3 regions of the Shinella sp. genome follow, and region 2 is predicted to be linked to each of the others. Evidence: predicted binding sites of a transcription regulator. Region 2 holds the regulator's gene; each other region holds the start of a gene.

Region 1 (4,802 bases), on a different contig from region 2:
GTCCAGGAGGATGGCGCGGATGAAATCATGCGCCGATATTTCGGAAAATCCGCGATCGAACGGGTATTCGATGACGGCGGAAAAACCCATGCCTTCCAGGATGCGGGCCTTCAGCGGCGCCGGCGTCAGGCGGAAGACGGGGCGTTCCGGGCGGAAGACGGTGCGCGGATGCGGCTCGAATGTCAAAACGAGGGCGGGAACGCCGCGCTCGGTGGCGAGATCGAGCGCCCGTTGCAGCACCGCCTGGTGGCCACGGTGCACGCCGTCGAAATTGCCGATGGCGATGACGCCGCCGCGCAGATGCTCCGGCAGCGGCTGTTTCGTCTCGTTTCTGTGAAATACCGTCATGACGACCGTCTCCGTCCCGTCACTGCAGCCGGGGCATCCACCACTTCGGGTGGGCATTTTCCTGAGCGAGAAAGCGTTCCAATCTTGCCTCGTCCGTGCGGCCGGCTTCAACATATTCCTGCGCATGGATGCCGCCGGAAATATAGAGCACATCGAGACCGAAGGCTTCAGCGCCGCGTACATCCGTCGGCATGCCGTCGCCGATGGCGATGACACGCGACAGGTCGAAGGCGCCGCGCACATCCTCGGCCTCGGCAATCGACTTTTCGTAGATCGGCCGATGCGGCTTGCCGGCGATCTGGCTGGCACGGCCAAGCTCTTCATAAAGCTTGGCGAGCGCGCCGGCGCAGGGAATGAGCCGGTGGCCGCGCTCGACGACGAGATCCGGGTTGGCGCAGATGAAGGGCAGGTCTCGCGCGGCGAGTGCCGTCAGCTCCGCACGGTAATCCTCGACTGTGTCCTTCTCGTCCTCGCGAAGGCCCGCGCAGACGACGATGCCCGCCTCCTCCAGACCGACCGGCTCGACGCCGAGGCCATCGAGCAGGGCCAAGTCCTTTTCCGCGCCGATGAAATAGATCTTCTTCGGGCCCTTCGCGATCAACGCGCGGGTGACATCGCCTGACGTGACGATGCGGTCATAGGAAGCGTCGGTGACGCCGAGGCCGCGGATTTGCACCTTCACGCCCGGATGCGGACGCGGCGAATTGGTGATGAGCACGACGGTGAGGCCGGCGGCGCGGGCCTCCGCAAGCGCCTCGGAGGCATAGGAAAAGGCTTCGACGCCATTGTGCAGGACGCCCCAGACGTCGCAGAGCACCACGTCATAGTGCGTGGCGATATCGCGGAAGGATTGGATGCGTTGAGCCATCAGGGATTCCCGTGTCGAGGTCGAGCCCGGCTGACATTGCAAAGCGAGGCCAAGAAAACAAGCCTCTCCACACAATTTTGCCGTATCGACGGGGAAACTGCCGAAAATTCACGAGACTGACTTGATGGCATGCGATGTCGCTCCCATCTGGCGGCAGCGGTAACCATTCGCGGCAAAATAATTTCCAGTCGCTCTTCTTGACTCGAAACACCCCGCCGCCTATTTCCAGCCCGCTAGCACTCCTAAACGGTGAGTGCTAACACTCATCCATCGGATCCAGTTCGGGATCCGCAATGTCATTCGATCGAGGGATAAGACAATGGCAAGCACCACCTTCCGCCCGCTTCACGATCGCGTCGTCGTTCGTCGCGTTGAATCTGAAGCCAAGACCAAGGGCGGCATCATCATTCCGGATACCGCCAAGGAAAAGCCGCAGGAAGGCGAAATCGTCGCCGTCGGTTCCGGCGCTCGTGACGAGTCCGGCAAGGTCGTCCCGCTGGACGTCAAGGCTGGCGACCGCGTTCTGTTCGGCAAGTGGTCGGGCACCGAAGTCAAGCTCGACGGCGAAGACCTTCTGATCATGAAGGAAGCCGACATCATGGGCGTCATCGGCTGATCTGCCGATAAATCCCTTTCCGAAATTCGCTGATACCTCTTTCAGGAGCTAACACAATGGCAGCCAAAGAAATCAAGTTCGGCCGCAGCGCGCGCGAAAAGATGCTGCGCGGCGTCGACATTCTCGCAGACGCAGTCAAGGTAACGCTCGGCCCGAAGGGTCGTAACGTCATCATCGACAAGTCGTTCGGCGCACCGCGCATCACCAAGGACGGCGTTTCCGTCGCCAAGGAAATCGAACTGGACGACAAGTTCGAGAACATGGGCGCCCAGCTCGTTCGCGAAGTTGCTTCCAAGACCAACGACATCGCCGGCGACGGCACGACGACTGCAACCGTTCTTGCCCAGGCCATCGTTCGCGAAGGCCACAAGGCTGTTGCCGCCGGCATGAACCCGATGGACCTGAAGCGCGGCATCGATCTCGCCGTTGCTGAAGTCGTCAAGGATCTCCAGGCCAAGGCCAAGAAGATCAACACGTCGGAAGAAGTCGCCCAGGTTGGCACGATCTCCGCAAACGGCGACAAGCAGGTCGGTCTCGACATTGCTGAAGCCATGCAGAAGGTTGGCAACGAAGGCGTCATCACGGTTGAAGAAGCCAAGACCGCCGAAACCGAACTCGAAGTCGTCGAAGGCATGCAGTTCGACCGCGGCTACCTGTCGCCCTACTTCGTGACCAACCCGGAAAAGATGATCGCCGACCTCGAAGACGCTTTCATTCTCCTGCACGAGAAGAAGCTCTCGAACCTCCAGGCGATGCTGCCGGTTCTCGAAGCCGTCGTCCAGACCGGCAAGCCGCTGGTCATCATCGCTGAAGACGTCGAAGGCGAAGCCCTCGCAACGCTCGTCGTCAACAAGCTGCGTGGCGGCCTCAAGATCGCTGCCGTCAAAGCTCCTGGCTTCGGCGACCGCCGCAAGGCCATGCTCGAAGACATCGCCATCCTGACGGGCGGCACGGTTATCTCCGAAGACCTCGGCATCAAGCTCGAAAACGTAACGCTCGACATGCTCGGCCGTTCGAAGAAGGTTTCGATCTCCAAGGAAAACACGACGATCGTCGACGGTGCCGGCCAGAAGGCTGAAATCGAAGGCCGCGTCGCGCAGATCAAGGCCCAGATCGAAGAAACCACCTCCGACTACGACCGCGAGAAGCTGCAGGAACGTCTTGCCAAGCTCGCTGGCGGCGTTGCCGTCATCCGCGTCGGCGGTTCGACGGAAGTCGAAGTGAAGGAAAAGAAGGACCGCATCGACGACGCCCTCAACGCGACGCGCGCTGCTGTTCAGGAAGGTATCGTACCGGGCGGCGGCGTTGCCCTGCTGCGTTCCTCCACGAAGATCACCGTCAAGGGTGAAAACGACGACCAGGAAGCCGGCGTCAACATCGTTCGCAAGGCGCTCCAGTCGCTGGTTCGCCAGATCGCCGAGAACGCTGGTGACGAAGCTTCGATCGTTGTCGGCAAGATCCTCGACAAGAACGAAGACAACTACGGCTACAACGCCCAGACCGGCGAATACGGCGACCTGATTGCGCTTGGCATCGTCGACCCGGTCAAGGTTGTCCGCACGGCTCTGCAGAACGCTGCTTCGGTTGCTTCGCTGCTGATCACGACGGAAGCCATGATCGCCGAACTGCCGAAGAAGGAATCCGCTGGCGGCATGCCTGGCGGCATGGGCGGCATGGGCGGCATGGACATGATGTAAGACCTTCGGGTCTTATATCTGAGCCATCCGGTTCAGTTCGGAAAGGGCGGTCTTCGGGCCGCCCTTTCTGCTTTCCGTCGGAACGGGGCTGCATCGTTACCGCGAAAAGAATTTTTCCATTCGTGCAATAATTATCAAAAAGCCGTTGCTGGCATTAAAAAACCAACTATAAAGTCGCCCCAAGTGAACTTTTCAGATTCACCGGGGGTTCAGGCGCTAAAACTCGACGCTGTATTGTCGGCTTGTCGCGCAGCCGGATTTCCCGAAACATTGGATAGCAACCGCCGGGGACTGAACAAGGTCAGCGGCGGTCTTTACGCGTAAACCCGATCCAGTACTACGCCAGGATCCGGGTGCAATTCAGTATATAGGAAAGCAGTTCGGCCGACTTCGAGGGTTGTCAGCCGGCGCTGTCTTTTAGCATGTCGTGTGCCTCAAGGGGACGGGACATGTCTGGTCAATTTCGAGCAACTGCCTGAGGTCGTGGGTGTTCAAGATAATCAAGACTGATCTCTCGTCGCCCTTTCTGCCGGGCTCGATGGAATTCGACGAGACGGACAACGAACTGTTGACCCAGTACTGCGTGACAGAGCGCTGGACCGGCGACCTTTCCAACGGCCTGTTCACACTCGGTGACAAGGCCGCGCTGGTGCATGGCCTGCCGCAGCGAGCCTGCGGCCTGCTGAATCTTATCCGCTGCTACGAGCCGCTCGACCGCCAGCGCGTGCTGGAACTTTTCGAGCAGGCGGCCGCCTCATCCTCGTCCTTCTGTTTCTCCACGACGATCCATCTCGACGGCGCACCGCGCCAGCCGGTGTTCTGTGTCGGTGAATCGACGGGCCTCGAGGAGAAATACGCCGGCACGATCATCGGCGTCTTCATCTTCCCCCGCTTCCAGATCGACCTCGCCGGCCGTCGTTTCAAGCGGCAGTAGCCCGCCTCAAGCGGCTTCTTCGCTCGTCTCCACGTCGAACCGGATCCGCTCTATGGGCACCGGTCGCCCGAGGAAATAGCCCTGTGCCTCGTCGCAGCCTTCGTCCAGAAGGATGGCGAGCTGGCTGCTCGTTTCCACACCTTCGGCAAGCACAGGCACACGCAACGACTGGCCGAGCGCCAGGATGGCGCGGATGATGGCCTTGGCCTCCGGGCTCGCCTCGACTTCGCTCATGAAGCTGCGGTCGAGCTTGATCTTGTCGAAGGGGAAGGCGCGCAGCGTTTCCAGCGACGAATAGCCCGTGCCGAAATCGTCGATGGCGATGGTGACGCCAAAAGC
Region 2 (4,802 bases):
GATACCGAAGCCGGGATCGGAGAGATCCACCGCGGAATTCGGCCGTATATCGAAGGGTGCCGCCGTCATTGAGCCTCAAGCCTTCAGGCAGGTTTCGACGAAGAGCTTGAAGGCGCGGGCGCGGTGCGACAGCGCTGCCGCGTCACCCGGCTTCCAGCCATGCTTTTCTTCCGCACTCATTTCGCCGAAGGTTGTCTCGTAGCCCACGGGCTGGAAGACGGGGTCGTAACCAAAACCCTGGCTGCCGCGTGGCGGCCAGACGACGGTGCCCTCGACTTCACCGCGGAACAGTTCCGTATGGCCATCCGGCCAGGCAAGGCAGAGCACGGAGACGAAGCGCGCGGTGCGGTCCTTCGCGTCGGTCGCGCCCTTGTCGGCAAGCGCCTTCTCGACCTTTTCCATGGCCATCGCGAAGTCACGCGTGCCGTCTTCTTTCTCCGCCCAGTTTGCCGTGTAGACGCCCGGCGCACCGTCGAGCGCGTCGATGACGAGGCCGGAATCGTCCGAAAGGGAAGGCAGGCCGGAAGCCCTGGCCGAGGCGAGCGCCTTGATCGCCGCATTCTCCTCGAAGGTCGTGCCCGTCTCGTCCGGCTCTTCGAATTTCAGCTCGGCGGCCGATTTGGCCGAGAAGCCGAAGGGGCCGATCAGGTCCTCGATCTCGCGGATTTTTCCGGCATTGTGGCTGGCGACGACGATCGTCTTGGTGTCGAGCTTGCGCATAAAAGTCCCTAAGCGATGTTCCAGAGGCTCGGCTCGGCACATTCAAGACTGTTGCCGGCAGGGTCGCGGAAATAGATGGAGCGGGCGCCGTTCGGCCAACAAAAATCCGCTTCGATGGTGATGCCGGCTTCTTCGAGCTTTTTTACCCAGAAATCAAGCGCTGGCCCCGGCACGCGGAAACAGGCATGGCCCGGTCCAGTCGCGCCATGGACCGGCACGGGAAAGGCGTGGGGCGGCGGCGGAACCATGGTCTCCTTCGCATTGAAGATCAGGAGAACGCCGGGACCGCAGCGGAAGAAGACGTGGCGGTTCGCCTGCCGCGTGATCTTTTCAAGGCCCAGAACACCGCCATAGAAGGCTTCCGCCGCGTCGAGGTCGTCCGCATAGAGCGCGGTTTCGAGAATGCCTTCGATCGCGGCGGTCATGGGCGCCTTCCTTAGGCGATGGTCTGCTTCTGCAGGGTAACCAGTTCGGCGATGCCATTGCGGGCAAGTGCCATCAGGCTGGAGAACTCTTCTTCGGAGAACGGCTTGCCTTCGGCCGTGCCTTGGATTTCGACGATGCCGCCCGAGCCGGTCATGACGAAGTTGGCGTCCGTCTCGGCAGCGGAATCTTCCAGATAGTCGAGGTCGATGACCGACTGGCTGGCGAAGATGCCGCAGGAGATCGCGGCGACATGGTCCTTCAGGACCTTCTCGACCTTGATCATGCTGCGCGCTTCCATCCACTTCAGGCAGTCGTGAAGGGCGATGAAGGCGCCGGTGATCGAGGCGGTGCGGGTGCCGCCATCGGCCTGGATGACGTCGCAGTCGATGGTGATCTGGCGTTCGCCGAGCGCTTCGAGATCGACGACGGCGCGCAGCGACCGGCCGATGAGGCGCTGGATTTCCTGCGTGCGGCCACCCTGCTTGCCGGTAGCGGCCTCGCGGCGCATGCGGTCACCGGTGGCGCGCGGCAACATGCCGTATTCGGCGGTGACCCAGCCCTTGCCGCTGTTGCGCAGCCACGGCGGCGTCTTCTCTTCGAGGCTTGCAGTGACGAGCACGTGCGTGTCGCCGAACTTGACGAGACAGGAGCCTTCGGCATGCTTGGAGATGTTGCGCTCGAAGGTAACCTTGCGCATCTGATCGGTTTTTCTGCCGGACGGCCGCATTGCGAACTCCTGTCTCGTGATATCTGGAACGCTGCTTTAGACCAGTTCGCCGGGCGAGGGAATGGCGCGGCGGCACCCCGCGCGATTTCTCGGGATGCTGCGCCGCGAAAATCCGTTTTGCGCTTCCGCACGAAATCACTATATTCCCTGGAAATAACGAGGTTGCAGCAGAAAGATGGTTTTGAAATCTCCGGGTCCTGACAGTCAGGCGGCGCTCGACGAGCGTTCGGGCGAAGTCTTTCGCCGCATCGTGGAAAGCTATCTGGAAAGCGGGGAGCCGCTCGGCTCGCGCAACCTGTCGCGTATCCTGCCCATGTCGCTGTCGCCCGCCTCCGTGCGCAACGTGATGAGCGACCTGGAAGAACTCGGTCTCATCTATTCACCGCATACCAGCGCCGGGCGGCTGCCGACGCAGCTTGGCCTGCGCTTCTTCGTTGATGCCTTCATGCAGGTCGGCAACATTTCGGCGGAAGACCGCGCCTCGATCGAGCGGCATGTGCGCCCGCACGGCCAGAAACATACCGCCGTCGAGACGATGATGAAGGAGGCGAGCCAGGCGCTGTCCGGCATGTCGCGTGGCGCTGGCCTCGTCATCACCTCGAAGAACGACGCCATATTGAAACATGTCGAATTCATCCGGCTGGAGCCGACCAAGGCGCTTGTCGTGCTGGTCGGCGATCACGATCAGATCGAAAACCGCATCATCGAGCTTCCGGCCGGCGTCACCAGCTCGCAGCTCACGGAGGCGGCCAACTTCCTCAACGCTCATCTTGCCGGCAACACGCTGTTTGAAGCGCGCGCCCAGCTGGAGCGCCTGCGCGGCGAAATCAGCGGTGAGCTCGACAAGCTGTCGCAGGACCTGGTCGAGCGCGGGCTTGCGGTCTGGTCCGGCGGGTTCGATGTGGCGAAACCGACGCGGCTCATCGTGCGCGGCCGGGCAAACCTGTTGGAAGGCCTTGCCGGGGCAGAAGATATCGATCGTCTGCGCATGCTGTTCGATGACCTGGAGCGCAAGGACAGCCTGATCGAACTGTTGAACCTCGCCGAGACCGGCCCGGGCGTGCGTATCTTCATCGGCTCGGAAAACAAGCTCTTCTCGCTCTCCGGTTCTTCGCTGATCGTGGCGCCCTACCGCGACAGCGACGAGAAGATCGTCGGCGCCGTCGGCGTCATCGGGCCGACCCGGCTCAACTATTCCCGTATCGTGCCCATGGTGGACTATACGGCCCAGCTCATGTCGCGGCTTTCGCGCTGAACTCTGGCAATCCAGCCATCAGCCCTTGATTTTTCGGGTTCAAAGCTCGATATCGGGCCCAACCCTTAAAAGATGCAATTCGGAGTACGTCATGACCGACGACAACAAGAAACATGGACCTGACGAAGGCGTGGAAAACGACTTTGCAGCAGAAACGTCCGCATTCGAAGACGTGGCTGCCGAGGTTGACGCCCCAGCCGAGCCGGATCCGATCGACGTTCTGCGCGCGGAAAACAGCGACCTCAGGGACAGGTATCTCCGCCTCGCCGCGGAGATGGACAACCTGCGCCGTCGCACCGAGCGTGATGTGAAGGACGCCAAGTCCTATTCCGTTGCCGGTTTTGCACGCGACATGCTGGCCGTGTCCGACAACCTGCGCCGCGCGCTGGATGCCATTCCGGCCGACGCCCTGGAAAGCGGCGATGCGGGCCTGAAGGCGCTTGCGGAAGGTGTCGAGATGACCGAGCGCTCCATGCTCGCCGCCCTCGAACGCCACGGCGTGCGCAAGCTCGATCCGGTCGGCGAAAAGTTCGACCCGAACTTCCACCAGGCGATGTTTGAAGTGCCGAACCCGGAAGTCGCCAACAACACGGTCGTGCAGGTCGTGCAGGCCGGCTTCGTCATCGGCGAGCGCGTGCTGCGCCCCGCCATGGTCGGCGTGTCGAAGGGCGGCCCGAAGGCTCCCGCCGGCGAGGCAAGTGCTGCGCAGGCCTGATTTTCAATCGAACGAAAAAGAAAAACCGGCGGTCGCAAAACCGCCGGTTTTTTCATGTGAATTCGAAATGGTCAGGCCGCGTTCGACGCCTGCTCCTCGCTGAGGCAGGCGTAGATCGCGCTCTCGCTGTCGGAGGCGCGCAGCTTCGCGACCATCGATGGATCGCGCAGCACGCGGGCGATGCGTGACAGCGCCTTCAAATGGTCCGCACCGGCGCCTTCCGGCGCCAGAAGCAGGAAGACAAGGTCGACCGGCTGGTCGTCCAATGCCTCGAAGTCCACAGGAGTCTCCAGTCTCGCGAAGAGGCCGGTGATCTGTGAAAGCTCCTTCAGCTTGCCGTGCGGGATGGCAATACCATTGCCCACGCCGGTCGAACCGAGCCGTTCGCGCTGAAGAATGACGTCAAAAATCTCGCGTTCCGGAATTCCGGTGAGCTTCGCCGCTTTTGCTGCCAGTTCCTGAAGCATCTGCTTCTTGGAATTGGCCTTCATCGCCGGAATAATCGCACTTTGCTGCAGCAAACCTGCCAATGCCATGCTTTTGTCCTCGTGAGGCGGGTGAAGGGATTGAAGAAACGTGGTGCCGGTTTCCGGCACCACGCTCCCTTCACTCAGCCTTTGATATTGGCTGCGTCGATCCAGCCAATATTGCCGTCGTTGCGTCGGTAGACGATATTGAGCTGCTCCGATCCGGCGCTGCGGAAGAGAAGAACCGGATCGTCCGTCATATCGAGCGCCATGACGGCGCTTGCGACGGACATTGTCCTCAGTTTCTTCGTGCTTTCCGCAACGATGGTCGGAGCGTAGTCCTCGGGAAGCTCATCGTCTTCGTCGGGGACCGAATCCATCACCGTGTAGGCCACTTCTGCAAAGGCATCGTGACCATTGCCGTTGTGGTGTGCCTTGAGTTTGCGCTTGTACCGGCGCAGGCGTTTCTCGATCCGTTCGGAGGCCGATTGG
Region 3 (4,802 bases), on a different contig from region 2:
CCCGGCCCCGCCGGAAACATTCGGCACCTGAGAGGCTTTGACTGTGGCGAAACAGGAACTCGGAACCAAACGCATCGACCCGGAAACAGGCAAGAAATTCTACGACCTGAACCGTAATCCGATCGTCTCGCCCTACACGGGCAAGTCCTATCCGCTGTCCTTCTTTGAAGAGACGGCTGCGGTTGCGGTTCTCGAAAAGGCGGCTGAGGAAGAGGAAGTCAACGAAGTCGACGCCGAGAACACGGAAGTCGAACTCGTCTCTCTCGAGGATGCCGACGAAGCAGCGAGCGGCGACGACCTGCCGGATCTCGGCGATGACGAGGTCGAAATCGACGGCGACGAAGACGATACGTTCCTGGAACAGGACGAAGATGACGACGATGACGACATGACCGGCCTGATCGGCGTCACCGGCGACGAAGACGAAGCATAAGACGTTGTTTTTCCGGCCGGTTTCAAAAAAACCGGCCGGATTTCATTTTTCGGCTTGCCATCTCCGATCACCGGAAGTAATAAGCCGCACACCGAACGGAAACGCCGCTTCGGTTCCCGGAAAACCGGCCTAGCCGGACCCGTTATGGGGCTATAGCTCAGCTGGGAGAGCGCTTGCATGGCATGCAAGAGGTCAGCGGTTCGATCCCGCTTAGCTCCACCAATCTCTCTCAAGTAATTGGTTTCCTTACAGGCCTTTGGCCGACAAAGGTCATTTCTGCCGCGTTGGTGCACCACGAGCAGAAAACTCGCGGCGAAGAAAAAACAACGTCTCAGCCTGCGCGCGCCGAACCGCCAGCCTTGCCGCACGATCTTCGTCCACAGAGCGTCGCTTAACTCATACCGCTAGGCCGGCCCCCAAAGACCGCCGTGGTTCAACGCGGCATCCCATGAAGCATGCGATCAGGCAAATCAGGAATCCTGAATGCCGATCCGGCCTACCCCCTAGTATTTTTTCTTGCGGACGATCTTGTTGCCCCGCGGTCCGCTGACGACTGGCGTTCGGTTGCGGTTTTCTGCAAGCAGGCTGCGCCAGCGTTCCAGGCGATCGACAGCTAGGTCGCCGCTGGCAACCGCCGCCTGCACGGCGCAGCCCGGTTCGTGGGCATGGGTGCAGTCGCGAAATCGGCAAAGCGGGGCCAGGTCTGTGATTTCAGCAAACAGCGTATCGATACCGTCGGTAACATCGCTGACGTAGAGCGTTCGTATTCCCGGCGTATCAATGACCCAGCCGCCGCCTGAAATGGCATGCAGCGATCGTGCGGTCGTGGTGTGCCGGCCCTTTGCATCTTTTTCCCGGATCCCTCCGGTCTTCTGCGTTGTGCCGGATGCAGGCCCGGCCAGGGTGTTCACCAGCGTCGATTTTCCGACGCCGGAGGACCCCACCAGCGCCACAGTCTGGCCAACACCGCACCAGGGCCTCAGCAGGGACACGGCATCGGCCGAGCGCGCATTCAAGACAACGACGGGCAAGTCACGCTGTAGCGCCTTGGCTTGCTGCTCGAACAGGCCGGCGTCATCGGCGGTGTCAGCCTTGGTCAGCACGATCACCGGATTGGTCCCGGCCTGGTTGGCCATGATCAAGTAGCGTTCCAGCCTTCCGAGGTTGAAATCGGCATTGCACGAGGTCACGATAAACAGGGTATCGACATTGGCCGCAGCAAGCTGCTGGCCGTGCCCGCCTTCCGCGCGCCGCTGGAACACGGTTCTTCGGTCGAGGCGGCGGACAAACATGCCCGTCAGGGGATCGGCAAGAACCCAATCGCCCACCGCAAAGTCAGCAGTGTTGGTATTGGCCGGAAGCTCTAGTCCGATCGGCCCGGTGGCATCGATCGCGTCGATGCGCGCCCGGTGAACCGAGGCGACGCGCCTGGCTGCGAGATCCGCTTCGCCCGGCTCGACCTGCGCCGCGAAGAAATCCGACCAGCCAAGCAGTTCAAGCGATGAGGGCGGGTTGGAAGCGGTCAAAGTTTGATCCGACTATTCGGCGATGCTGTCATGGACAGGCTTTCCGCAGGTTGAGGTTGCTTGATTCCATGGGAGAATCACGTTGTTTTGACCGCTCGACATGCTGCTACTGGCTGATTGACGTTGTCCAACCGCGAAGCCGACTTTGTCGCCTGCGCGGAGGGAACCGCCGCATTGCAAGGCAGACAGACGAACGAAGCAGTCAATGCTCAGCTTGTCATTTCAACGTCCGCAGGGCTACCGTTGGAGAGACGAATCCCTCAGCAAAATCCGTTTAATTTGAGAATCTTATGCGCCTCGATGGAAGCGCGAAGCTCATCCTCGGAAATGCGATTTCCCTGGTTGGTATCGGGATGGTGCATCTTGAGCCTTTCCTTGTAGCGGCTCTTGATTTCCTCGGGCGTCGCATCCGGCGAAAGACCGAGTGTCTCAAATGCCTTGGCTTCAAGCACCTTGAGCTTCCGCTTCTGGAGTTCGGCTCTTTGCGCCTGGCGCTGCGCCGCGGTCTTGCGGGCATTCAATGCCTTTGCAGAACCGGAGCGGACGGTAGAGGGCATCGGAACTTCGGATCCCCGGTCGACTGCTGCCCCCCAGGTCGGCCGCGCGCCGATTGTCGCTTCTTTCTGGTAGCGGGCGATGTCTGCATCAGAAAGACCTGTCGCAAAATTGTAGCCCTTGTTGTACTCCTTTACATGCTCAAGACAGAACAGCAGATACAGGCCTTCGGCGTCTCGCCCGACGGGTGCGCGGTGCGAACCGGTCTTTTCGCAACCATCCCATTGGCATTTCGGCCCGACAGGCTCGCTTTGCGGGGTCGCCTTCTTCCGCGTGGATTTAAGGCCGACGAATATTTTGGAATCACGTGTCATGGGACCGATATGAAGGTAGCGGGGGGCGTTGGCAAGAATTAGCGAGCTTTGCAGTTAAAGGCTTTCAGCACGCGATACGTCAGAATCGGCGTGATGTCTCTCCCCTTCTCCCGTTGGCTACTCGACATGTTGCCTGCGAGCTTCTTGTCCCCGGCCATTCTCAAGCACGCCCAAAACAGGAAACTCTGCTAGCACTCTCGGCGCGGGAGTGCTAAGAGTGTTTACCGGGATGGGCCATTGGGCCGCGTCTCGCCAAGGAACCCCAAAATGACAAGTACCGTTTTCCGGCCGTTGCACGACCGCGTCGTCGTGCGCCGTATCGAGGCTGAAGCCAAGACCAAGGGTGGCATTATCATTCCTGACACCGCCAAGGAAAAGCCGCAGGAAGGCGAAATCGTCGCCGTCGGTTCCGGCGCTCGTGACGAGTCCGGCAAGGTCGTCCCGTTGGACGTCAAGGCTGGCGACCGCATCCTGTTCGGCAAGTGGTCGGGCACCGAAGTCAAGCTCGACGGCGAAGACCTTCTGATCATGAAGGAAGCCGACATCATGGGCGTCATCGCCTGATCTCGACGGCTTCTTCCGTTCCTATTGACAAAGACCATTGGGCCAACAGCCCGGGAGTTTTCCATGTCTGCCAAACAGATCAAATTCGGCCGTGATGCACGCGAAAAGCTGCTGCGCGGCGTCGATATCCTCGCTGACGCAGTGAAAGTCACGCTCGGCCCCAAGGGCCGCAATGTCGTGATCGACAAGTCGTACGGCGCGCCGCGCATCACCAAGGACGGCGTCACCGTCGCCAAGGAAATCGAACTGGAAGACAAGTTCGAGAACATGGGCGCCCAGCTCGTTCGCGAAGTTGCTTCCAAGACCAACGACATCGCCGGCGACGGCACGACGACGGCAACCGTTCTTGCGCAAGCCATTGTTCGCGAAGGCGGCAAGGCCGTCGCTGCTGGCATGAACCCGATGGATCTGAAGCGCGGCATCGACCTTGCGGTCACCGCCGTCGTCAAGGACCTGCTCGCCAAGGCCAAGAAGATCAACACCTCGGAAGAGATTGCCCAGGTCGGCACGATCTCGGCCAATGGCGAAAAGGAAATCGGCCAGTACATCGCCGACGCGATGCAGAAGGTCGGCAACGAGGGCGTCATTACCGTCGAGGAAGCCAAGACCGCCGAGACGGAGCTTGAAGTCGTCGAAGGCATGCAGTTCGACCGCGGCTACCTCAGCCCCTATTTCGTCACCAATGCCGAGAAGATGGTGGCTGATCTGGAAGACGCCTACGTGCTGCTGCACGAAAAGAAGCTCTCCAACCTGCAGGCCATGCTGCCGATCCTGGAAGCTGTCGTTCAGACCGGCAAGCCGCTGGTGATCATCTCGGAGGATGTCGAAGGCGAAGCGCTTGCAACGCTCGTGGTCAACAAGCTGCGTGGTGGCCTCAAGATCGCTGCCGTCAAGGCTCCTGGCTTCGGCGACCGCCGCAAGGCCATGCTGGAGGATCTTGCGATCCTGACCGGCGGCACTGTCATCTCCGAAGACCTCGGCATCAAGCTCGATACCGTCACGCTCGACATGCTCGGCCATGCCAAGAAAATCTCGATCACCAAGGAAACCACCACCGTCGTCGATGGCGCCGGCACCAAGGCTGAGATTGAAGGCCGCGTGGCCCAGATCAAGGCGCAGATCGAAGAGACCACGTCGGACTACGATAAGGAAAAGCTGCAGGAACGTCTTGCCAAGCTTTCTGGCGGCGTTGCCGTGATCCGTGTCGGCGGCTCGACGGAAATCGAAGTCAAGGAAAAGAAGGACCGCATCGACGACGCGCTCAACGCGACGCGTGCTGCCGTCGAAGAAGGTATCGTGCCCGGCGGCGGAACTGCCTTGCTGCGCGCTTCCATCGTCCTCGACGTCAAGGGCGAGAACGACGACCAGAATGCCGGCGTCGCGATCATCCGCAAGGCCTTGCAGTCGCTG

What was found. The regulator HrcA, encoded in region 2, represses chaperone genes, less so after heat shock. The targets are predictions, from matches to a motif close to GTTAGCACTCNCNNNNNGNGAGTGCTAAC.
Region 1: the regulator HrcA is predicted to act here: its motif matches at 1,449-1,477, upstream of groES (co-chaperone GroES).
Region 3: the regulator HrcA is predicted to act here: its motif matches at 3,016-3,044, upstream of groES (co-chaperone GroES).

What each region holds. Positions count from the first base shown of each region.
Region 1 is NZ_JBQVPI010000005.1:159,891-164,692, reverse strand. It holds gene ACT6VE_RS11625 (bifunctional riboflavin kinase/FAD synthetase) at 1-348, opposite strand, end outside; gene ACT6VE_RS11620 (TIGR01459 family HAD-type hydrolase) at 368-1,216, opposite strand; gene groES (co-chaperone GroES) at 1,536-1,832, shown strand; gene groL (chaperonin GroEL) at 1,889-3,529, shown strand; gene ACT6VE_RS11605 (hypothetical protein) at 4,017-4,463, shown strand; gene ACT6VE_RS11600 (bifunctional diguanylate cyclase/phosphodiesterase) at 4,470-4,802, opposite strand, start outside.
Region 2 is NZ_JBQVPI010000009.1:76,605-81,406, forward strand. It holds gene hemW (radical SAM family heme chaperone HemW) at 1-69, opposite strand, end outside; gene rdgB (RdgB/HAM1 family non-canonical purine NTP pyrophosphatase) at 76-720, opposite strand; gene ACT6VE_RS17880 (VOC family protein) at 729-1,145, opposite strand; gene rph (ribonuclease PH) at 1,157-1,873, opposite strand; gene hrcA (heat-inducible transcriptional repressor HrcA) at 2,049-3,128, shown strand; gene grpE (nucleotide exchange factor GrpE) at 3,220-3,843, shown strand; gene ptsN (PTS IIA-like nitrogen regulatory protein PtsN) at 3,915-4,379, opposite strand; gene hpf (ribosome hibernation-promoting factor, HPF/YfiA family) at 4,454-4,802, opposite strand, start outside.
Region 3 is NZ_JBQVPI010000014.1:154,435-159,236, forward strand. It holds gene ACT6VE_RS22830 (TIGR02300 family protein) at 44-433, shown strand; tRNA gene ACT6VE_RS22835 (tRNA-Ala) at 580-655, shown strand; gene rsgA (ribosome small subunit-dependent GTPase A) at 937-1,959, opposite strand; gene ACT6VE_RS22845 (J domain-containing protein) at 2,220-2,828, opposite strand; gene groES (co-chaperone GroES) at 3,096-3,392, shown strand; gene groL (chaperonin GroEL) at 3,456-4,802, shown strand, end outside.